DNA from 4 places in the Streptomyces sp. NPDC056480 genome. Region 2 is predicted to be linked to each of the others. Evidence: riboswitches for the same ligand, from Rfam matches in the RefSeq annotation. Region 2 holds a riboswitch; each other region holds the start of a gene.
What was found. Region 2 has a riboswitch for cobalamin ahead of ACFQ79_RS08855 (ABC transporter substrate-binding protein). Riboswitches for the same ligand answer to the same signal wherever they lie in the genome.
Positions count from the first base shown of each region.

Region 1: another riboswitch for cobalamin. It lies ahead of metE (5-methyltetrahydropteroyltriglutamate--homocysteine S-methyltransferase); the one in region 2 lies ahead of ACFQ79_RS08855 (ABC transporter substrate-binding protein).
Region 3: another riboswitch for cobalamin. It lies ahead of ACFQ79_RS20310 (energy-coupling factor ABC transporter permease); the one in region 2 lies ahead of ACFQ79_RS08855 (ABC transporter substrate-binding protein).
Region 4: another riboswitch for cobalamin. It lies ahead of ACFQ79_RS04775 (CoA-acylating methylmalonate-semialdehyde dehydrogenase); the one in region 2 lies ahead of ACFQ79_RS08855 (ABC transporter substrate-binding protein).

Region 1 covers NZ_JBHTSA010000005.1:170,963-174,645, forward strand. The annotation lists gene ACFQ79_RS04740 (ATP-binding protein) at 1-751, shown strand, start outside; gene ACFQ79_RS04745 (UBP-type zinc finger domain-containing protein) at 748-1,101, shown strand; cobalamin riboswitch at 1,170-1,394, shown strand; gene metE (5-methyltetrahydropteroyltriglutamate--homocysteine S-methyltransferase) at 1,556-3,683, shown strand, end outside.
Region 2 covers NZ_JBHTSA010000012.1:109,902-113,584, reverse strand. The annotation lists gene ACFQ79_RS08860 (FecCD family ABC transporter permease) at 1-109, opposite strand, end outside; gene ACFQ79_RS08855 (ABC transporter substrate-binding protein) at 106-1,095, opposite strand; cobalamin riboswitch at 1,137-1,270, opposite strand; gene ACFQ79_RS08850 (Mov34/MPN/PAD-1 family protein) at 1,264-1,692, opposite strand; gene ACFQ79_RS08845 (amino acid permease) at 1,816-3,243, opposite strand; gene ACFQ79_RS08840 (DUF2017 domain-containing protein) at 3,579-3,683, opposite strand, start outside.
Region 3 covers NZ_JBHTSA010000043.1:39,558-43,240, forward strand. The annotation lists gene dhaK (dihydroxyacetone kinase subunit DhaK) at 1-631, shown strand, start outside; gene dhaL (dihydroxyacetone kinase subunit DhaL) at 658-1,293, shown strand; gene ACFQ79_RS20305 (PTS-dependent dihydroxyacetone kinase phosphotransferase subunit DhaM) at 1,323-1,769, shown strand; cobalamin riboswitch at 1,870-2,077, shown strand; gene ACFQ79_RS20310 (energy-coupling factor ABC transporter permease) at 2,106-2,804, shown strand; gene ACFQ79_RS20315 (energy-coupling factor ABC transporter substrate-binding protein) at 2,801-3,217, shown strand; gene cbiQ (cobalt ECF transporter T component CbiQ) at 3,224-3,683, shown strand, end outside.
Region 4 covers NZ_JBHTSA010000005.1:177,978-181,660, forward strand. The annotation lists gene ACFQ79_RS04770 (acyl-CoA dehydrogenase family protein) at 1-875, opposite strand, end outside; gene ACFQ79_RS04775 (CoA-acylating methylmalonate-semialdehyde dehydrogenase) at 872-2,371, opposite strand; cobalamin riboswitch at 2,602-2,781, opposite strand; gene ACFQ79_RS04780 (aminotransferase class I/II-fold pyridoxal phosphate-dependent enzyme) at 2,835-3,683, opposite strand, start outside.

The DNA.
Region 1 (3,683 bases), on a different contig from region 2:
GGAGGACCACGGCATCCCGGAGGGCTGGCGCATCGCGCCCACCTTCGTCCAGGCCGGTCTGGACACGGACTGGCTGGAGCAGGTGGCGGCGACCGTGGCCGACGACGTGCTGCCCGGGGCCGTCGGCTGGCTCAACTACACGGTCGAGACGGAGCTGTTGATGGACGAGATCGACGACTCCACCAACCGCATCTCCCACCTGGTGGACGCGGCCAAGCAGTACGCGCAGCTGGACCGCGCCCCGCACCGCGAGGTCGACGTCCACGAACTGCTCGACAGCACGCTCCTGATGCTGTCCGGCAAGATCGGCAACCGGGTGCGCGTCGTCAAGGACTACGACCGTTCCCTCCCCGACGTGCCCGCCTATCCGGCGGAGCTGAACCAGGTGTGGACCAACCTCATCGACAACGCGGTGTCCGCCATCGGGAGCGACGGCGGCGACGGCACCCTGACGGTCCGCACGGCCCGGGAGGGCGACCGGCTGCTCGTGGAGTTCCGCGACACGGGCCCCGGCGTCCCCGAGGAGATCCGCAGCCGCATCTTCGACCCCTTCTTCACGACCAAGCCGGTCGGCGAGGGCACCGGTCTCGGCCTCGACATCTCCTGGCGGATCGTCGTGAGCAAGCACCACGGAAGCCTCCAGGTCGAGTCCGTCCCGGGCGACACCCGGTTCCAGGTACTGCTGCCCCTGACCGCCGCCGACCCTACGGATACCCCTGACACCACTGACACCGCGGAGGAGCGCTCATGACCGAGATCGAGGGAATCGACCCGAGCGTCCCGCCCGCCGGCCCCGGCTGCGGGGACTGCGACGCGGTGGGCGGCTGGTGGTTCCACCTTCGGCGCTGCGCCCAGTGCGGGCACATCGGCTGCTGCGACTCCTCCCCGGCCCAGCACGCCACCGCGCACTGGAAGTCCACCGGGCATCCCCTCGTCCAGAGCTTCGAGCCGGGCGAGAGCTGGTTCTGGAACTACGCCACCGACGACCTGTACGACGCGGGTCCCGCCCTGGCCCCGCCGGACGGCCACCCCGCCGGCCAGCCGGCCCCCGGCCCGGCCGACCGCGTCCCGCAGGACTGGCGGCAACACCTCCACCGATGAAGGCCGCCGAAGTGCGGTCGTCGCGTTCCGGCATGCGGTCAGGGGTGTGCGGTAGGCCCTCGTCCGCCTAAGGTGGCCGTGCAGCTGGTTCGCCCCGTCCGCCAGGCGGGATGCGTCGTAAGAGGGAACCCGGTGGGAATCCGGGACTGCCCCGCAGCGGTGAGCGGGAACGACCGCCGTCATACGCACTGGGCCCGGACGGGTCTGGGAAGCGACGGCCAGTAGGTGCCCTCCGGTCGATCCGGAGAGCGTGCCCGCGAGTCCGAAGACCTGCCCGTTGCCCGCGCGCGGACGATTCCGTGTGCGGAGATCCCGGTGACCTCGTGGGCGGGTCGGCGCGCATATCGAGCGGCACGTGCGGCTTCCCGCGTCGTGGTCCGCCGGTCTGTCCGTTCCTTCGCGTCCGCGTCCCGTCTCCGGGGCGCTCAGGACACATCTCGCGAAGGAGAGTTCCGTGACACCGAAGCCCGCGGCCGCGGCAGTACGAGCCACCGTGTACGGGTACCCCCGCCAGGGGGAGAACCGTGAGCTGAAGAAGGCCGTCGAGGGGTACTGGAAGGGCCGTGTCGACGCCGGCGCGCTCCGGGAGACCGCGGCCGAGCTGCGCCGGTCGAACTGGCGGCAGCTGACCGAGGCCGGTCTCCACGAGGTGCCGACCGGTGACTTCTCGTACTACGACCACGTCCTGGACACCAGCGTGATGGTCGGCGCCGTCCCCGACCGGCACCGTGCGGCCGTCGAGACGGACGCGCTCGACGGGTACTTCGCGATGGCCCGCGGCACCCAGGACGTCGCGCCGCTGGAGATGACCAAGTGGTTCGACACCAACTACCACTACCTGGTGCCCGAGCTGGGACCCGACACCGTGTTCACCGCCGACTCCCGCAAGCAGGTCGCCGAGCTGAAGGAGGCCCTCGCGCTCGGCCATGCCGCCCGGCCGGTGCTCGTCGGCCCCGTCACCTACCTGCTGCTCGCCAAGCCCGCGCAGGGCGCGGCTCCGGACTTCGAGCCGCTGACCCTGCTGGACCGTCTGCTGCCGGTGTACGCGGAGGTGCTCGCCGATCTCCGCGCGGCCGGGGCCGCCTGGGTGCAGCTGGACGAGCCCGCGCTGGTGCAGGACCGGACACCGGCGGAGCTCGACGCCGTCGCCCGCGCCTACCGTCGACTGGGCGGCGCCACCGACCGACCGAAGCTGCTCGTCGCCTCCTACTTCGGGCGGCTCGGGGACGCCCTGGGCGTGCTGGCCAAGGCGCCGGTCGAAGGGCTCGCCCTCGACTTCACGGACTCGGGCGCCGCCAACCTGGACGACCTCGCCGGCGTCGGCGGGCTGCCCGGCAAGCGCCTGGTGGCGGGTGTCGTCAATGGACGCAACGTCTGGATCAACGACTACCAGAAGTCCCTGGGGACCCTCGGTACCCTCCTCGGGCTCGCCGATCGGGTGGACGTCGCCGCCTCCTGCTCCCTGTTGCACGTGCCGATCGACGCCGCCGCCGAGCGGGAGATCGATCCGCAGATCGCCCGCTGGCTCGCGTTCGCCCGCCAGAAGACCGCGGAGATCGCCGTCCTGGCGCGCGGGCTCGCCCAGGGCACGGACGCCGTCGCGGCCGAACTCGCCGCGAACCGCGCCGATCTGGCGTCCCGAGCCGGGTCCGCGCTCACCCGGGACCCCGCCGTGCGGGCCCGTGCCGCCGCCATCACCGACGCCGACGGGCGGCGCTCGCAGCCGTACCCGGTACGGACCGTGGCCCAGCGGGCCCAGCTGGGCCTTCCGCTGCTGCCGACGACGACCATCGGTTCGTTCCCGCAGACGGGCGAGCTGCGCGTCGCGCGGGCCGATCTGCGGGCCGGCCGGATCGACGCCGCCGGTTACGAGGAGCGGATCAAGGACGAGATCCGCGAGGTCCTCTCCTTCCAGGAGAAGACGGGGATCGACGTCCTGGTGCACGGCGAGCCCGAACGCAACGACATGGTGCAGTACTTCGCCGAGCAGCTCACCGGCTATCTGGCCACCGAGCACGGCTGGGTCCAGTCCTACGGCACCCGCTACGTGCGGCCGCCGGTCCTGGCCGGGGACATCTCCCGCCCCGAGCCGATGACCGTGCGCTGGACGACGTACGCACAGGCGCAGACGTCGAAACCGGTCAAGGGCATGCTGACCGGTCCGGTGACCATGCTCGCCTGGTCCTTCGTACGGGACGACCAGCCGCTCGGGGACACCGCGCGGCAGGTGGCGCTCGCGCTGCGCGACGAGGTGAACGACCTGGAGGCGGCCGGGACTTCGGTGATCCAGGTCGACGAACCCGCGCTGCGCGAGACGCTTCCGCTGCGCACCGCCGAGCACGCCGCCTATCTGGCCTGGGCGACCGAGTCCTTCCGCCTCACCACCAGCGGCGTGCGGCCGGACACCCAGATCCACACCCACATGTGCTACGCCGAGTTCGGGGACATCGTCCGGGCCATCGACGACCTCGACGCGGACGTCATCAGCCTGGAGGCGGCCCGCTCCCACATGCAGGTCGCCGACGAACTCGCCGAGCACGGCTACCCCCGCGAGGCCGGACCCGGCGTCTGGGACATCCACT
Region 2 (3,683 bases):
GCGCGGGGTCGGTGGTGGGGGTGTCCGGGGGTTCGGGGGTCGGTGGGATGCGTGGCGGGGCGGGCGGCTCTCCCGGGGATGCGCCCGTGGTGCGGGCCTCCGCGTTCATCGGGCCGGGTGGAGCTGGGCCGCCAGCTTGTCGACGGCCGCGGGGACGCGGACGCCGAGGACGGTGTCGGAGAGCGGCATCACGGCGAACCGGCGGTTCTTGATCGCGGGGACGTCCTTGAGGGCCGGGTCGTCGATGAGCCGCTTCTTCTTCTGTTCGACGGTGGTGGAGCCGTAGTCGTAGATGACGACGACCTCGGGCCTGCGGGCGACGACCTGCTCCCAGGTGGCGTCGCCGAAGGCCTTGTCGAGGTCGGAGAAGACGTTCCGGCCTCCGGCGCGGGTGATGAGTTCGTTGCCGATGCCCTTGCCGCCCGCGGTGAAGGCGGTCTTGTCGCCGCTGTCGTAGACGAAGACGGAGACGGGCGCGGTGCCCTTGAGGCGCTTCTCGGTGGCGGCGACGGTGGTCCGCGCCTCGCCGACCCACTTCTCGGCCCGGTCGGGGACGCCGAACGTCCGTCCGATCTCGCCGACTTCGCGGTAGAGGTCGTCGACGGAGGGCGAACCGGACGGGCAGTACTCGGTGTTGAGCCGGGTGTCGATGCCCGCGCGCTTCAGGTCGTCGCGGCTGCGGCCGTCCTTGCCCGAGAAGGCGGAGGAGTAACCGCCGTAGACGAAGTCGGGGTTCGCGGCGAGCAGGGCCTCCTTGGAGGGGTACTCCTTCGCGAGGACGGGGACGGAGTCGTACGCCTTCTTGTAGGCGGGGAGGATCGCGTCGTCGAGGTAGGCGGTGCCGACGAGGGACTTCTCCAGGCCGAGGGCGAGCATGACCTCGGTGACGTGCTGGTTCATGGTGACCGCGCGCTGCGGCGGGGCCTTGAAGGTCGTCTTCACACCGCAGTTGGAGACGGTGTACGGGAATCCCGGGGCGGCCTCGGCCGCGGGGGTCTCCTTCGCGGGGGCCGAGCAGGCGGCGAGCAGCGGGAGCAGGGCGGCGGCGGACAGCAGGGGCGCCAGGGGCAGCCGGGTGCGGCGGGGCCGGGACATGACGGAACGTGCCTCCTCCGGGGATTTCCACGTCCCCGATCGGTGGTGAGAAGGCGGCAGGTCAGTTCCTGGCTTCCGTCTCCCGGAGGAGGCGGTCACAGTGGCGGGACCGTGCCGGATTCGCACCGGCTTCCTGGGTCCTGCCGCCCGTAGGTCCCGGTCAGTGTCTCAGGCGTCGTACTCCTCGACGACCTTGACCTCTTCCTCGGTCACGACGCCCTCGACGATGGCGAAGGAGCGGAACTGGAAGGGGCCGGCGCCGTCGCTGTCCGCGGTGGAGACGAGGACGTAGTGGGCCTGGGGCTCGTTGGCGTACGAGATGTCCGTGCGGGACGGGTAGGCCTCGGTCGCGGTGTGCGAGTGGTAGACGATGACGGGCTCCTCGTCCCGGTCGTCCATCTCGCGGTAGAGCTTGAGCAGGTCCGCGGAGTCGAACTCGTAGAAGGTGGGCGAGCGGGCGGCGTTGAGCATGGGGATGAACCGCTCGGGGCGGCCGGTGCCGACCGGGCCCGCGACCACGCCGCAGGCCTCGTCGGGGTGGTCCGCGCGCGAGTGTTTCACGATCTGGTCGTACAGGGCCCGGGTGATGGTCAGCATGCCGACAGGATAAGCCGACGGGCCGTTCCGTACCGGGGAGTGGTACGGAACGGCCCGTATGCCGAGACGATCGAGGTCAGGGCCGTTTGGGGACGGCCCGGGGCGATCGCCCGTGGGGTCCGGTCAGGACCGCTTGACGAAGGCGGCGCCCTCGGGGTTGCGGGACTTCAGGACCAGGTAGGAGACGCCGAGGATGAGACCCCAGACCGGGGCGGCGTACAGCGAGACCCGGGCGCCCTCGTCGATGCCCATCATCACGATGACCATGCCGATGAAGAGCAGCGCGAACCAGCTGGTGTACGGGGCTCCCGGGGCCTTGAAGGTGGACTCGGGGAGCTCGCCGCGGTTGGCCTTGGCCCGGTAGCGGATCTGGCAGACCAGGATCATGATCCAGGCCCACATGCCGGAGATGGTGGCGAAGGAGACGACGTACTCGAAGGCCTTGCCGGGGGCGACGTAGTTGATCCAGACGCCGACCAGCATCAGCGAGGCGGAGAAGGTCAGGCCGAGCAGCGGGGTGCCGCTCTTGGTGAGCTTGGTGAAGACCTTCGGGCCCTGGCCGTTGAGCGCGAGGTCGCGCAGCATGCGGCCGGTGGAGTACATGCCCGAGTTGCAGGAGGAGAGGGCGGCGGTCAGCACCACGAAGTTGACGATGGCGGCGCCGACGCCGAGGCCCATCTTCTCGAAGGCGGCGACGAACGGGGAGACACCCGGCTGGAACTCGGTCCACGGGACGACCGACAGGATCATGATCAGCGCGCCGACGTAGAAGACGGCGATGCGCCACGGCACGGTGTTGATGGCCTTGGGCAGGACGGTCTTCGGGTCCTTGGACTCGCCGGCGGTGACGCCGACCAGCTCGACCGCGAGGAACGCGAACATGACGATCTGCAGGGTCATCAGCGTGTTGCCGATGCCGGTGGGGAAGAAGCCGCCCTGGTCCCACAGGTGGGTCACGGAGGCGGTGTCCCCGGCGTCGGAGAAGCCGATGGTGAGGATGCCGGCGCAGATCAGGATCATGCCGATGATGGCGGTGACCTTGACCATGGAGAACCAGAACTCCAGCTCACCGAAGAGCTTCACGGAGATCAGGTTGGCGCCGTAGAGGATCACGGTGAAGACCAGTGCGGAGATCCACTGCGGGATGTCCCACCAGTACGTCATGTAGGTGGCCGCGGCGGTGACTTCGGTGATGCCGGTGACGACCCAGAAGAGCCAGTACGTCCAGCCGGTCACGAAGCCCCAGAACGGGCCGACGAACTCCCGTGCGTACTCCGCGAAGGAGCCCGACACGGGGCGGTACATGAGGAGCTCGCCGAGGGCGCGCATGATGAAGAAGATGACCAGGCCCGCGATGGCGTACGCGAGGATCAGGCTGGGCCCCGCCTTGGCGATGGCCTTGCCGGCGCCGAGGAAGAGGCCGGTGCCGATGGCGCCGCCGATCGCGATCATCTGGATCTGCCGGGCGCCGAGGCCACGCTGGTAGCCCTCGCCGCCGTCCACGGCCCCGTCGGTGCCGTCGTGCTGCTTGTCGACCTGCACAGAGGTCATGGTGGTGCGCCTTTCTCCATGCTGATCCGCGCGACTGCGAGTGCGTCTGCCGCGGATCAGATCCTGATCCCCCCGGATGTGGATGGAGTGCCACCGGCGGTCAGCCGGTCCAAGCGCCCTCGGGAACAGGGGTGGCGTCCCCGAGCGGTCGTGAAGATTTATCACGGGCTGACGCGTGATCGAGGGAGTTGAGTGTGGCGCACGCCACAGAATTCGACGGTCGAAAGGGACTCAAGAGACCAAAGCGGACGCTCTGATAACGCATTCGTTATCCGGATTTGAGCGTCCGCTGAGCGAACACCCCGTCACGGAGGGGTGTCCGAAGGGGGTCGGCGTCAGGACATCAGGGTCTCGACGAGGGACTCCTGGAGCGCCCCCAGCCAGAGGTACGCCATCACCATCGGCTTGCGGGGGTCGGAGTCCGGCAGCCGGTACAGCTG
Region 3 (3,683 bases), on a different contig from region 2:
GGACGAGGGCATCCAGGTCGCCAAGGTCCTGGTCGACGACGACGTCGCCGTCACGGACAGTCTTTACACGGCGGGCCGGCGCGGGACCGGCGGCACGCTCTTCGTGGAGAAGATCGCGGGCGCCGCCGCCGAGGAGGGCGCTCCCCTGGAGCGCGTCGAGGCCGTCGCCCGCCGGGTCAACGAGCGCTGCCGCTCCTTCGGCGTCGCCCTCAGCGCGTGCACCACCCCCACCAAGGGCAGCCCCACCTTCGATCTCCCGGAGGGCGAGCTGGAGTTGGGCATCGGCATCCACGGCGAACCGGGTCGCGAGCGGCGCCCGATGATGACCTCCCGCGAGATCGCGGACTTCGCCGTCGACGCCGTCGTCGAGGACCTCCGCCCGTCCGGGCCCGTCATCGCCCTGGTGAACGGGATGGGCGCCACCCCGCTCCTCGAGCTGTACGGGTTCAACGCCGAGGTGCAACGCGTCCTGGGCGAGCGGCGTGTGCCGGTGGCCCGGACCCTCGTCGGGAACTATGTGACCTCGCTCGACATGGCCGGCTGCTCCGTGACCCTGTGCGAGGTGGACGAGGAGCTCCTGCGCCTCTGGGACGCGCCCGTGGAGACGCCCGCGCTGCGCTGGGGCCGGTGAGCAGAGCGAGAGAAGAGGGGACCGACATGACGCAGACCTTCGACGCCGACTTCCTCGTCCGCTGGCTGGCCGCTGTGGCCGAGGCCGTCGACCGCGAGGCGGACCGGCTCACCGAACTCGACTCGGCGATCGGCGACGCCGACCACGGCGCCAATCTCAAGCGTGGCTTCGCCGCCGTGACCGAGACCCTGGCCAAGGACCCGCCCGCGACGCCGGGCGCCGTGCTCGCCACCGCCGGGCGGCAGCTGATCTCCACCGTGGGCGGCGCTTCGGGACCGCTGTACGGCACGCTGCTCCGCCGTACCGGCAAGACGCTCGGCGACGACGAGCGCGTCACCCGCGAGCAGCTGGCGGAGGCGCTCGGCTCCGGCGTGGCCGCGGTGTCCCAGCTGGGCGGCGCGCAGGTGGGCGACAAGACGATGCTCGACGCGCTCGTGCCGGCCGTCGAGGCGCTGCGGGACTCGTTCGGCGCGGCCCGAACGGCGGCCGAGGAGGGCGCCCTCGCGACCGTACCCCTGCGGGCACGCAAGGGCAGGGCCAGCTATCTGGGCGAGCGGTCGGTGGGACACCAGGATCCCGGGGCCACGTCCTCGGCGCTGCTGTTCGCCGCGCTCGACGAGATCGCACGTACGGGGACCCCGGGCACGAAGGCAGCCTCGTGAGCACCGCGAGCGGGACGGGATCGGGTGGGATCGCCCCCGGGTCGACCGGTTTCGGGGCCGGGGCCGGGGCCGGGGCCAAGTCCGTCGGCATCGTGCTCGTCTCGCACAGCGCCGCCGTCGCGACCGCCGTGGCCGAGCTGGCACGGGGGCTCGCCGGTGGCGGGGGCCTCGCCCCGATCCTCCCGGCCGGCGGGACCCCGGATGGCGGTCTCGGGACGAGTTCCGAGCTGATCGCCGAGGCGGCGAAGGCCGTCGACCGGGGCGCCGGTGTGGCGATCCTCGTCGATCTGGGGAGCGCGGTACTCACCGTGAAGGCCCTCCTCGCCGAGGGCGACGAACTTCCCGAGGGTTCCCGGCTCGTGGACGCGCCGTTCGTCGAGGGCGCGGTCGCCGCCCTGGTCACGGCGAGCGCGGGCGGGGACCTCGACGCCGTGGCGGCCGCGGCGTCGGAGGCGTACGCCTACCGCAAGGCGTGACCGCAGGAGTGACCGCAGGAGTGACCGCGGGGTGACTTCGGGGAGTGAGCGTGGGGCCGCACCCGGTGGCGACCGTGTTGTGATCCAGCAGGTCAACGCACTAATGTCGCAGGGCCTTGGTGTACGGGAAACCGGTGCAGTACCGGTGCGGCCCTCGCCACTGTGATCGGGAGGTCCGGCTCCACCCCCGCGGGGAACACCCTCGGGGAAGCCACTGGACCACGTCGGGAGACCGTCGTGGTGTGGGAAGGCGGAGTCGGGCGGAATGACCGTCAGCCAGGAGACCGGCCAGGGTGCGTTGTCCATCCACGAGGTGCTGGAGAGGGTCTCCCAACCATGCATATAGCCGAGGGGTATCTGCCCCCTGTGCACGCGGCCGCCTGGGGCGTCGCGTCCGCGCCGTTCGTCGTCCACGGGGTCCGCGCGCTGACCCGCGAGGTGCGGTCGAATCCTGAGTCCACCCTGTTGCTCGGCGCCGCCGGCGCCTTCACGTTCGTCCTGTCGGCACTCAAGTTGCCCTCGGTCACCGGCAGTTGCTCCCATCCAACCGGTACGGGCCTGGGTGCCATCCTGTTCCGGCCGCCGATCATGGCGGTCCTGGGGACGATCACCCTGCTCTTCCAGGCCCTGCTGCTCGCCCACGGCGGGCTGACCACGCTCGGCGCGAACGTCTTCTCCATGGCGATCGTGGGGCCCTGGGCGGGATACGGGGCCTTCGTCCTGTTGCGCCGGTTCGGTGCCCCGCTGATGGTCGCCGTCTTCTTCGGCGCGTTCGTCGCCGACCTGTCCACGTACTGCGTGACCAGCGTCCAGCTGGCGCTCGCCTTCCCCGACCCGGGCAGCGGCATCCCCGGCGCGCTCGCCAAGTTCGGCGGGATCTTCGCCGTCACGCAGATTCCGCTCGCGGTCAGCGAGGGCCTGCTCACCGTGCTCGTGATGCGGCTGCTCACCCAGTCCAGCAAGGGCGACCTGATCCGGCTCGGCGTCCTCACCGGACGCACGTCGGAGCGACGCGAGGAGGCGGCCGCGCGATGAACCGGAACACGAAGATCAACGCCCTGCTGCTGCTCGTCGTCGCCGCGCTCGCGGTCCTGCCGCTCGCGCTGGGGCTCGGGGACCACAAGGAGGAGCCCTTCGCCGGGGCCGACGCGGAGGCCGAGACCGCGATCACGGAACTCCAGCCGGACTACGAGCCGTGGTTCAGCCCGCTCTACGAGCCGCCGTCCGGGGAGATCGAGTCGGCGCTGTTCGCCCTGCAGGCCGCCCTCGGCGCCGGTGTCCTGGCGTACTACTTCGGTCTGCGGCGCGGCCGGCGGCAGGGGGCGGCGCGGGCCGGGGCGGCCGGGCCGGCCGATGCCGATGCCTCGGCCGCGATCCCGACCGCGACCGTGACCGCGGACCACGAGGGCGGCCCGGGTGGCGGGTCCGCCGGCGGGCCGGGCGCGTAGTCGCCGATGCTGCCGATAGACGCGGCGGCGCACAGCAGTCGCTGGCGCCGCCGCCATCCCGCCGAGAAGGCACTCCTCGGCTTCGGTCTCACCCTGTGCGCGGTCGGTCTGCCGCCGTGGCCGGGCGCGGTCCTCGTCGCGGCGGCCACGCTCACGGTGCTGCTCGGTCCGGCCGGTGTGCCGGGCCGGGCCCTGTGGCGGGCGTTCCGCATCCCGCTCGGCTTCTGTGTCACGGGCGCGATTCCGCTGCTCTTCGAGGTGGGCGGCTCCCGGGGGCTGGTGGCGCTCGCGCCCGACGGCCCGACGCACGCGGGCGAGTTGCTGCTGCGGACCGCTTCGGCGTCGCTCGGAGTGCTGCTCTTCGCGTTCACGACGCCGGTGTCCGACGTCCTGCCCCGGCTGGTACGGGCGGGGGTGCCGGCGCCGGTGGTGGACGTGGCGCTGGTGATGTACCGGATGATCTTCC
Region 4 (3,683 bases), on a different contig from region 2:
AGTTCGGTGGCCATGTCGGCCAGCCGGAACTGCAGGGCCTGGGCGTCGAGCAGTCGCGCGCCGAAGGCCTCGCGGTCGGCGAGGTGGGTGAGGCTGCGGTCGAGGGCGCTCCGGGCGCCGCCGAGGGAGCAGGCGGCGATGCCGAGACGGCCGCCGTTGAGACCGTGCATGGCGATGCGGAAGCCTTCGCCCTCGGCGCCGAGGCGCCGGTCGGCGGGGATCCGCACGCCGTCGAGGACCACCTGGCGGGTGGGCTGGGCGTTCCATCCCATCTTGCGTTCGTCGGCGCCGAAGGAGACTCCGGGGTCGTCGCGCTCGACGACGAAGGCGGAGATCCCGCGGGGGCCGTCCCCACCGGTGCGGGCGAGGACGAGGTACACGTCGGAGACCCCGGCGCCGGAGATGAACTGCTTCACTCCGGTCAGGACGTAGTGCCCGCCGTCCCGTTCGGCGCGGGACCGCAGCGCGGCGGCGTCCGAGCCGGCGCCGGGTTCGGTGAGGCAGTAGCTGCCCAGGGTCTCGGCGGAGCAGAGGCCGGGCAGCCACCGGGCACGCTGGGCGGGGTCTCCGTACCGGTCGATCATCCAGGCGACCATGTTGTGGATGGAGAGGTAGCCGGCGATGGAGGGGCAGCCGGTCGCCAGGGTCTCGAAGACGAGGACGCCGTCGGCCCGGGTGAGTCCGGAGCCGCCGTGCTCCTCCCGTACGTAGACGCCGCCGAGGCCGAGTGCGGCGGCCCTGCGGATGACGTCGACGGGGAAGTGTTTGTCCTGGTCCCAGGCCACGGCGTGCGGGGCGAGTTGCTCCTGTGCGAAGTCCAGGGTGACTTCGGCGAGGGCGAGCTGGTCCTCGGTGAGGGTGGTCACGGCGCTCATCCCATCGTCGGGATGGTGAAGCTCGCGCCTTCCTTGACCCCGGAGGGCCAGCGCGAGGTGACGGTCTTGGTCCGGGTGTAGAAGCGGATGGAGTCGGGGCCGTGCTGGTTCAGGTCGCCGAAGCCGGAGCGCTTCCAGCCGCCGAAGGTGTGGTAGGCGACGGGGACCGGGATGGGGACGTTCACGCCGACCATGCCGGTGTTGACGCGGCGGGTGAAGTCGCGGGCGGTGTCGCCGTCCCGGGTGAAGATCGCCACGCCGTTGCCGTACGGGTGCTCGCTGGGCAGCCGCAGGGCCTCCTCGTAGTCCGCGGCCCGTACGACGCACAGGACGGGGCCGAAGATCTCCTCCTGGTGGATCCTCATCGAGGGGGTGACCCGGTCGAACAGCGAGGGTCCGGCGAAGAATCCGTCCTCGTGACCGGGGAGAGTGAACTCCCGTCCGTCTACGACGAGTTCGGCTCCCTCGGCGACGCCGATGCCGACGTAGCGGTTCACCCGGTGGAGGGCGTCGCGGCTCACGAGGGGACCGAAGTCCGCGTCCGGGTCGTCGGAGGTGCCGATCCGCAGGCCCGCGATGCGCTCCTTCAGCTTCGCGACGAGCGCGTCGGCGGTCTCCTCCCCCACCGGGACGGCGACGGAGATGGCCATGCAGCGCTCGCCGGCGGACCCGTAGCCGGCGCCGATCAGCGCGTCGGCGGCCTGGTCGAGGTCGGCGTCGGGCATCACGATCATGTGGTTCTTGGCGCCGCCGAAGCACTGGGCGCGTTTGCCGTGCGCGGCGGCGGTGGCGTAGATGTGCGCCGCGATCGGGGTGGAGCCGACGAAGCCGAGGGCCTGGACGCGGGGGTCTTCGATGAGGGTGTCGACGGCTTCCTTGCCGCCGTTGACGACGTTGAGCACGCCGGGCGGGAGCCCGGCCTCCAGGAACAGCTCGGCGAGCCGCAGGGGTACGGAGGGGTCACGCTCGGACGGCTTGAGGATGAACGCGTTCCCGCAGGCCAGGGCCGGTGCGGCCTTCCACAGCGGGATCATCGCGGGGAAGTTGAAGGGGGTGATCCCGGCGACGACTCCCAGTGGGCTGCGGAGCGAGTGCACGTCGATGCCGGTGCCTGCGTTGTCGGTGAACTCCCCCTTGAGGAGGTGCGGGATCCCGGCGGCGAACTCGACCACCTCCAGGCCGCGTTGAAGATCGCCGTGGGCGTCGGCGACGGTCTTGCCGTGTTCGGCGGAGAGCAGCCGGGCCAGGGAGTCCCTTTCGCCCTCGACGAGTTGGAGGAAGCGCAGCAGGACGCGTGCGCGTCGCTGCGGATTCCACCGGCCCCACTCCTGCTGGGCCGTCTCGGCGTCGGCGATCGCCGCCTCGGTGTCGACGCGTCCGGCCAGGGGGACCCTGGCCTGGACCGCGCCGGTGTTGGGGTCGTACACGTCGGCGAAGAGACCGGAGGTGCCGGTGGTGTGCTTTCCGCCGATGAAATGGGTGAGTTCGCGGACCATCGAAGCCTGCTCTCGTCAGGTGAGGATCCGAGGAGGGCGCGGCGAGGAGAGCGAGCACGGCACCGATCGGGGTGCGCGCACGCGGGTCCTCCCGCGGGACAGGGGGAGGCGAGGACGCCTCCGTCGAGTCACGAACGCGAGGACAGGGCCTCGGGGTTCGGGTACTCCGCCGGATCACCTGGGCCGTGGTCACGTACCGGTGCCATGCGTGTCTGCTCCATCCTCGTGGACAACACGGAACACCCCACGGCCGGTATCCTGACTCCCGGATCAGCGCGCGCTCTCCGGCCTTCCCGACGGATGGATTCCGTCAGTGGCCTCATCTGCTGAAGAGCACACTCCCCGGTCACAGTGGCGGGACCGCGCCGGATTCACACCGGCTTCCCTGCACCGCGGGCTTGTCCACGAACATATAGTTGGACGTCCTAGTAAGTCCACCCCCCACCCCGGGGGGGCGGGCGTCTCAGTCGACGACGCGCAGCCTGGTGACGCTCAGGTCGAGCGCCCCGCGGACATGGCCGTTCGGTGCGCTCGCGGTCCGCTGGAGGAAGCGCACGACCTCGGCTGTGATGACCTCGCCCGGCAGGACGTTGGGGATGCCGGGCGGGTACGCGGCCAGCGTGTCCGCGGAGATCCGTCCGACGGCCCGCTCCGCGGGCAGCACCCGGGTCGGGCTCAGAAACGCCTCGCGGGCCGTGAGCTTCGCGGGGCCGGGTACGGGCAGGTGCGGCACGGCCGCCGGGTCGGTGCCGGATCCGGTGAGCGGCGACGGCAGGGTGTGCAGGGCTTCGAGGAACCGGTCCGTGTCGGGGACGAAGCCCGCGCCGATCACGGCGACGATCGCCGCGTCGGTCGCCACCTCGACCATCACCCGGTGGTCCCGGAAGAGCAGCCGCCTGGCCTCGTGGCCCGTGATCCCGCCGGCGCGGGTGTCGAGGGCGATCCGCAGCGGATCGAAGCCGACGATGTCGGGGAAGGCGGGGAAGCCGTCACTCACCACCCTGAACCGGCCGAGCGCCCGCACGACGCCCCGGACCTCGTCGGCGGCCTCGACCGACGCCGCCGTCGCCACGGCGTCGGTGACCAGGCTCCTGCGCGCGAGATCCAGGGACGCGGTCAGCAGCGCACTGGCCGAGGTGGACTGCACCAGCCGGAACGCCCGGTCCACCAGCGCTTCGAGCCGGTCCGCGAACGGGCCTTCCGCCACGTGCAGCATCGCCGACTGCGTCAGGCTGCCCGCGAGCTTGTGCGTACTGGACGTCACCAGGTCCGCGCCCAGGGAGAGCGCGCCCGCGGGAAGCGCGGGGTGGAA